Regions from separate parts of the Aeromonas sp. ASNIH7 genome, predicted to be linked through region 2. Evidence: predicted binding sites of a transcription regulator. Region 2 holds the regulator's gene; the other holds the start of a gene.

Region 1 (4,133 bases), 1.2 Mb from region 2:
CCGACCGAGGCCTGCTTGTCGGTCATGGCCTGATCCAACTGGGCGGCAAAGACTGGCCGCCTGGCGTGGTAAGTTTTTTCCACGCTGGAGCTGACGCTGTCAGCGTTGGCCATGTTGCTCGCCACCGTGTTGAGGCGAACGGACTGCGCGCTCATGGCTGAGCCTGCAATGTCAAAGACCTTGAACAAACTCATCCTTGCTCTCCTTTCAGTGCTTTGAGCAGGCCGCTTATCTTGCTGTTCATGAATTCAAGAGAGGCCTGGTATTCAAGGCTGTTGCGCAGGAACTCGCTGCGCTCCTGCTGTACGTCCACCGTGTTGCCGTCACCGGTATCCGGTTGCAGGGGATTGCGGTACTGGGTCGTGCCCGGGGAATCCATCTGCAAGGCGAAGTGCTTCTCGCTGGTAGTGCTGAGCCCGAACCCTTGCTGGCCCTGGGCATCCTGCAACGCTTGTGAGAAGTTGATGTCACGGGCCTTGAAACCCGGCGTATCCGCATTGGCGATGTTGCTGGACAACACCTCGGCACGCTTGGCGCGCACGCTCAGCGTGTACTGATGAACACCAAATGCCTTGTCGAATGAAATTGCCATAGCACACCTCCTGCTTCATGGATATTTAGCAAGAGGTGTGCCAAGAGGGTATTGAGCGGGGTTATTTGACCTTGTAGACGATGCCGGGGTTGCAGCGGATCATCTCGAACTTATCGGTGAGGCCAGCCAGAGACTCGGAGGCCCCCAGCATCAGGTAGCCGCCAGGATTGAGGCTGCTGGCGAACTGGTTGAGGATCTTGGATTTCACTTCGGGCGCAAAGTAGATGAGCACGTTGCGACAGAAGATGATGTCAAACTTGCCGAGCAGGCTGTAGCTCTCCAGCAGGTTGAGAGGGCGGAAGCTGGTCAATTTTCTGACACGCTCCACCACCCGCATCTTGTTGTCGCCATAGGGTTCGAAAAAGAGTCGCTTGCGCTCGGGGGAAAGCCCGCGAGCCAGTGCAAGGCTATCGTAGATCCCTTCCTTACACTGGTTCAGCATGGTGCTGGATATATCGGTCCCTACTATTTGCACCCCGCCCGGCATGCTACCCGGCCGTTTAACTTGCTGCTCCAGCGCCGTCATGGCGATGGAGTAGGGCTCCTGTCCGGACGAAGAGGCGGCAGACCATATCTTGATGGTGCGACCGCTCTTACCAAGCTCCGGGAAAATCTTGTCACTCAATAACTGGAACGGATAGGTATCGCGAAACCACAAAGTCTCGTTGGTGGTCATGGCATCGATCACTGCCATCTTGAGTTCCCGCTCGCGCACGCTCATCGCCCGGGTGACCAGATCAGACAGACTCTCGATACCAAACTGAGTCATCAAGGGCGACAGGCGGCTTTTAACCAGATACTGTTTGTTGTCACCCAGTACTATGCCGCTCTGTTGTGCCAGAAAATTGCTGAATTGCCTGTATAAGTCGTCCGAAAGTGTCTTCATGCAGTTGTTCTTCTTGATTAGAGAGCGCCTTGTACGGCCTTGGCCAATTCATCCGGCTGGAATTTGGCAATGAAATTGTTCGCTCCGACTTTCTGCACCATGGCCTGATTGAACACCCCACTGAGGGAAGTGTGCAGGATAACATGCAAATCCTTGAGGTTGGGATTGTTGCGGATCTCGGCGGTGAAGGTATAACCATCCATCTCCGGCATTTCAATATCTGAAATAACCAATGCAATCTGATCATGTATGGGGCCATTTTTGGACATCTCCAACAACATGTTGAGCGCTTCCCGTCCATCCTTGGCCAGCACGCACTGCACCCCGATAGCCTCCAGTGCACGTTGTACCTGCTTGCGCGCAACCGAAGAGTCGTCCGCAACCAGCACGGGACGCCCGTGAGGATTGCGCTCCACGCTTGCTTCCACCAACTCGGTGGACACCTCAGTGGAGACCGGCGAAATCTCGTTGAGAATGCGCTCCACGTCCAAGATCTCCACCAGCTCGCCATCTACCTCGGTCACTGCCGTCATGTAGTTGATGCGACCAGCCCCTTTGGGTGGCGGCAGAATGGACTCCCAGTTCATGTTGATGATGCGCTCGACCGAGTGGACCAGGAACCCCTGAATGGAGCGGTTGTACTCGGAGATGATGATGAAGCACTTGGAGAGATCCTGGATGGGGCGCTTGCCCATCGCCATGCTGAGATCGATCACCGAGATGGTCTGGCCACGGATATGTGCCACGCCGCGAATGCAGGAGTTGAGCTTGGGCATGACGGTCAGAGGGGGACACTGCAGCACCTCGCGTACTTTGAATACGTTGATGCCAAATCTTTGACGTCCATTGAGACGAAACAGCAGCAGCTCCAGCCTATTTTGTCCCACTAATTGGGTTCGCTGGTTAACCGAGTCCAGAACACTCGCCATAAACACTCCCTAAAAATGCTTGGCACTGATCGTGCATATCATTATGCATGCACATTGGCTTGCATCAGACCATCGTTGTTTCAACAACAGAATAATTCTGGAGCAAGCATAGTTAACTACGGTGGTATACGTGAATAACTTATCGACCGGTAAGCAAAAATGATTAGTAGACTTTTCCTTATCTTACTGCCGTTTTGCAGTCTGTCTCACGCCATGGCGTCCGAGGTCACCGACTATCTGCAAGAACAGGCACAGGCGTTCGTGCTCGACCAGCTCGATATTCCCCTCGATGCACAGGCCGACGTCAAGGCCGGCACCATTGACGAGCGCCTCCCCCTCACGCGCTGCGAAGATGCCCTCACCATTTCCCTCCCCGCCCGGATGGAGATCCGTCGCAACACCACCGTCTACCTCAAGTGCGAGGGAGATAAATCCTGGGATCTCTATCTCCCTGTCCGGGTCAGCATCCAGAAACCCTATGTCACCGTCGCCGTCCCGGTTGCCAAGGGAGACATCCTGAGCGAACCGATGCTGACCTTGGCATACCAGGACCAAACCCTGATCCGTGGCGACTACCTTACCGATCCGACCGCACTCATCGGGGTACGCAGCAAACGTGAGCTCAAACCGGGCCAGCCAATCAGACTGACCCAGGTCTGCGTGGTCTGCAAGGGGGACCAGGTCACCCTGAGTGCTGAAAACAGCAGCATGCAGATCAAAACCATGGCCCGCGCCTTGCAAGATGGCAGCTTCGGAGACATGATCCGGCTTGTCAACACGCGCTCGGGCAGAACGGTGCAAGGCCAGGTCAGTGCAGTGGGCTCCGTGATTGTGACATTCTGACACATGAATGCACTGCGCAATTTTTTTCTAAAGTTCTGACCGCCGTCACCGATACACAGGTAAGCGAACAGTAAAGCAGACGAAGGTAAACCTTATGGCTATCAACAATATCAACAACTTGGCTAACAACCGCCTGCAAAACAGCGGCAGCAGTCAAGGTGTAGCCACCAAGCCGGCGACCTCCAGCGAGGGCAGCCGTGCGACCACCGTCAAGAGCGACTCTGTCTCCTTGACCAGTGAGGCGCAGCAATTGCAGCAGATGCAGAAGACCCTCAACACCGCCTCCACCGGTAACGAGAGCCGCGTCGAGAGCCTGAAGAAGGCCGTGGCCAGTGGGGAGTACAAGGTCAACAGCGAAGCCGTGGCCAGAAAGATGTTCAGCTTCGAAGCCGATCTGGATAAACGGTTGGGATGATGGACCTCCCTTCGCTGCTGCGCGCTCAGGACGACAACCTCTCCCAGATGCAAGGCTTGCTGGCAGAGGAGTTCGACCTCCTCAAGGCTCACCGGGCCCTTGCCTTGCCGGCACTCGCCGATCGCAAGCAGCAACTGCTGGTGGCCATCGAGATGCTGGACAAGACTCTGGCAGAGCTACCTGACTTGCAGCAACAGCTGGGCGCCTTCCCGACCCAATTGCAGGCCCTTCAAGCCAAGCTGGAAGCCTGTCAGGAGCAGAACAACCTCAATGGACGTCTGCTCGAACTCAGTATTGTCTCCAATCGCCGTCTCGCCAGCTTCCTCAGCAAGCTCAGAGACAGCAGCTCCCTGACCTATGACGCCAAAGGCAATACCCGCTCAGGCACCCGCTCTTTCGGGATCAAGGCCTGATCTCCTCTCCCCCTTCGGGCTTCCTCTCCTTTTGGGCCCCTAGTCAGAGCACCAG
Region 2 (4,133 bases):
TGACAATGTGATCCTCCGTGACAAGGTGCATCTGGACGGTCTGCTGCCCGCTTCCTTCATCTCCACGCTGGATACCTCCTATCTGGAGCTGGATCTGGTGACGCAGGGGATGAGAAGCAACCAGCACATCAGCATTGTGGGCCAGGAGTTCCAGACCGAGGGCGTTGGCCTCAAGGGTCACCTGGAACGTAAATATTTCGAGTTACTGGATAAAGGCCATGCCACTTATTTCAATGAAAAACGTTAATCTGGCCCTCACGGCCCTGTTGCTGTGCGGTTCCCTGAATGCCAAAGAGTCCGACTTTGCCGAGAAGGTCTATGTGGATGCGGTCAAGCAGGTGGCCGAGATGCAGGACAACCGCATCACCTTCAGCGAGGATGTCATCATCACCCAGGGCACCATCAAGATTAAGGCCGACAAGGTGGTGGTGATCCGCTCCGGCGACAAGGGCGCCGAGGTCATGACCGCGTATGGCAACCCAGCCACTTTCTTCCAGGTGCTGGACAACGGCAAACCGGTCAATGCCCATGGCAACAGCATCCGCTACGAGCTTAAGAACCGGCTGGTGACCATCACCGGCAATGGCCAGCTCAAGCAGGAAGACAGCCAGGTGACCGGCGATCTCATTCGCTACGACATCGTCAAGCAGAAGATGATTGCCGAGAGCAAGGGGCCCACCCAGCGCGTCAAGACGGTGTTCCTGCCGGATCAGGTGGAGAACTTTGACAAACCCGCCGATCAGAAGAAGTAGGAAACAACAGCCATGGCAGTGTTAAAAGCAACGGGTCTGCAAAAGAGCTACAAGCGCCGCATGGTGGTCAGCGATGTGAGCCTGGAGGTGGGAACGGGCCAGATCGTGGGCCTGCTCGGCCCGAACGGTGCGGGCAAGACGACCTCCTTCTACATGATCGTGGGCCTGGTGCAGCGGGATGCTGGCCTCATCACCATCGACGAGCAGGACATCAGCCTGCAGCCCATGCATATCCGTGCCCGCAATGGCATCGGCTATCTGCCTCAGGAGGCCTCCATCTTCCGGCGCCTGTCGGTGTTCGACAACTTGATGGGGGTCATGCAGACCCGCAAGGGGTTGAGCCGCGAAGAGCGGGAGGATAAGGTCGAACAGTTGCTGGAAGAGTTCAATATCACCCATATCCGCGACAGCCTGGGCCAGAGCCTCTCGGGTGGGGAGCGGCGCCGGGTGGAAATCGCCCGGGCGCTGGCGGCAGAGCCGAGATTCATTCTGCTCGATGAGCCTTTCGCAGGTGTTGATCCTATTTCAGTCATCGATATCAAAAAGATCATCCAGCATCTGAAAGAACGCGGGTTGGGTGTGCTGATTACGGACCACAACGTCAGAGAGACGCTGGATGTGTGCGAGAAGGCCTACATCGTCAGCCACGGCAAGATGATTGCCGAGGGCGCGCCGGCCGATATCCTCGCCGATGAGCAGGTCAAGCGCGTCTATTTGGGCGATCAATTCAGTCTATAGTAAGGGGGCACCCCTCATTTTTGTTAGGTGACTGCCTCGCTGAACATAAGGATATCCCGACGTAGATGAAGCCGACATTACAGTTGCGTCTCGGTCAGTCCCTGACCATGACGCCACAATTACAACAAGCGATTCGTCTGCTCCAGCTCTCCACCCTGGAACTCCAGCAGGAAATTCAGCAAGCGCTCGACAACAACCCCTTGCTGGAGCAAGAGGAGAACGAGGCGCAGGAAACCAGTCAGGCAGAGACACAGGACGCCAGTCAACTCGACTCCAGCGATGCCATGGCCCAGGAGAGCATGCCGGATGAACTGCCGGTGGACACCACCTGGGACGAGGTCTACTCGGCCGGTACAGCCCAGAGTGCAGGCCCCATCCATGACGGGGAAGACAGCGTCTATCAGGGGGAGACCACCGAGAACCTGCAAGACTACCTGCTGTGGCAGATGCGGCTCACCCCGTTCAGTGATGTGGATGCGGCCATCGCCCTTGCCATCATCGATGCCATCGACGAATCCGGGTATCTGACTGCCACCCTCGAGGATATTCAGGCTGCAGTCAGCAGCGAGGAGGTAGAAGTCGAACTGGATGAGATCGAAGCCGTGCTCAAGCGGGTGCAGCATTTCGATCCGGTCGGCATCGCCGCCCGTTCGGTGCAAGAGTGTCTGCTGATCCAGCTCGGCCAGTATTCGCCGGACCTGCCCTGGCTCGACGAAGCCAGAGAGGTGATCCGCGAACACATGGACCTGCTCGGCAATCGCGACTACCGCACCCTGGCTCGCAAGACCCGCCTCAAGGAGAGCGATCTCAAGGAGGTGCTGGATCTCATCCAGCAACTGGAGCCCAGACCCGGCAACGGCATCATCCAGAGTGAATCCCAGTACGTGATCCCGGATGTGTCCGTGGTCAAGAAGGGCAGCAAGTGGGTGGTTGAACTCAATCCGGATTCTGCTCCGCGCATCCGTGTCAACGAGGCCTATGCGGCCATGGCGCGCAATGCCCGCAGCAGCACGGATACCCAGTTCATCCGTTCTCATTTGCAGGAGGCCAAGTGGTTCATCAAGAGCCTGGAGAGTCGTAACGACACCCTGCTCAAGGTGGCCAGCTGCATCGTCGAGCAGCAGCAGGGCTTTTTCGAGTACGGCGAAGAGGCCATGAAACCCATGGTACTCAACGACATCGCGGAAGCGGTGGAGATGCATGAGTCGACCATTTCACGGGTCACGACCCAGAAGTACATGCATACGCCCCGCGGCATTTTTGAACTGAAGTTTTTTTTCTCCAGTCACGTCAATACGGAGGGAGGAGGAGAGTGCTCATCGACCGCTATTCGCGCCCTGATCAAGAAGCTGGTGACGGCGGAAAACCCCGCCAAGCCGCTTAGTGATAGCAAGATCGCGGATTTGCTGGCCGAACAGGGTATTATGGTGGCGAGACGCACGATCGCAAAGTACCGTGAATCCTTGTTGATCCCGCCATCCAATCAGCGCAAACGCCTGGTTTAGGCAAACAAAAGGAAGACGTTATGCAAATTAACCTGACCGGACACCATGTCGAGATTACCGAAGCTCTGCGTGATTATGTGAACAACAAATTTGCCAAACTCGAGCGTCACTTTGACCATATCAACAACGTACACGTGGTGTTGAGCGTCGAAAAACTGAACCAGATCGCCGAAGCCAAGCTGCATGTCAGCGGGGGAGAGGTGTTCGCCAATTCGCAGCATGCCGACATGTATGCGGCGATTGATACCCTGCTGGATAAACTGGATCGGCAGATCATCAAGCACAAAGATAAGTTAAATCAAAAATAACTATGCAACTTGAACACATACTGAGTCGGGACTGCACCAAGAGTGCGGTCCCTTGTACCAGCAAGAAACGCGCGCTCGAGATCATCAGTGAACTGGCCGCAGAGCGCCTCGGCGCTTCCCGCCAGGTCCTGTTTGAAAGCCTGCTGGCGCGAGAAAAGATGGGTAGTACCGGGATCGGAGCCGGTATCGCCATCCCCCACGGCCGGATTGACGACGCCTTCGCGCCGACCGCCGTGTTGATGACCTTCTCCGAGCCCATCCCTTTCGATTCTATCGACAATCAACCGGTTGACCTGCTCTTTGCATTGCTGGTGCCGGAAAGCGAGTGCAAGCAGCACCTCAAGACTCTTTCCCTGATGGCATCCAAACTGGGTGACAAGGCCGTCTGCCGCCAGCTGCGCCAGGCGACCAGCGACGAAGAACTCTATCAGATCATGACGTCGGCCTGAGGCCGGGTCTGACACAGCCACGTTGGCGTGAGGGGACAAGATGCAGTTAATTGTAGTAAGCGGTCGTTCGGGCTCCGGCAAGACGGTGGCCCTGAGGGTGCTCGAGGATCTCGGGTACTACTGCGTGGACAACCTGCCGGTCAACCTGCTGCCCCAGTTGATCGTGTCGGTGGAGAGCCAGTATGACAAGCTGGCGGTCAGCATCGACGTGCGCAACCTGCCTGCCCAGGCAGACAGGCTGGAGAACCTGCTGAGCCAGGTGCGCAACGAGGGGCGAGTCAAGTTCTCGAGCTTCTTCTTCGATGCGGACAACGCGACCCTGCTCAAACGCTACGGTGAGAGCCGCCGTCTGCACCCTCTGTCCCGCAACAAGCTTTCGCT

The links. The regulator sigma-54, encoded in region 2, starts transcription at its own class of promoters, with help from an activator protein. The targets are predictions, from matches to a motif close to TGGCACNGTTTTNGCTT.
Region 1: a site for sigma-54 is predicted at 2,428-2,444, ahead of flgA (flagellar basal body P-ring formation chaperone FlgA). Genes of this name have one in related genera too.

Annotation. Positions count from the first base shown of each region.
Region 1 covers NZ_CP026226.1:387,565-391,697, forward strand. Annotated here, with positions in the region: gene flgC (flagellar basal body rod protein FlgC) at 1-194, opposite strand, end outside; gene flgB (flagellar basal body rod protein FlgB) at 191-592, opposite strand; gene C2U47_RS01705 (CheR family methyltransferase) at 654-1,478, opposite strand; gene C2U47_RS01710 (chemotaxis protein CheV) at 1,496-2,407, opposite strand; gene flgA (flagellar basal body P-ring formation chaperone FlgA) at 2,645-3,250, shown strand; gene flgM (flagellar biosynthesis anti-sigma factor FlgM) at 3,345-3,665, shown strand; gene C2U47_RS01725 (flagella synthesis protein FlgN) at 3,662-4,078, shown strand; gene yfcE (phosphodiesterase) at 4,122-4,133, opposite strand, start outside.
Region 2 covers NZ_CP026226.1:1,631,589-1,635,721, reverse strand. Annotated here, with positions in the region: gene lptC (LPS export ABC transporter periplasmic protein LptC) at 1-247, shown strand, start outside; gene lptA (lipopolysaccharide transport periplasmic protein LptA) at 234-752, shown strand; gene lptB (LPS export ABC transporter ATP-binding protein) at 765-1,490, shown strand; gene C2U47_RS07665 (RNA polymerase factor sigma-54) at 1,556-2,995, shown strand; gene hpf (ribosome hibernation promoting factor) at 3,016-3,303, shown strand; gene ptsN (PTS IIA-like nitrogen regulatory protein PtsN) at 3,306-3,752, shown strand; gene rapZ (RNase adapter RapZ) at 3,793-4,133, shown strand, end outside.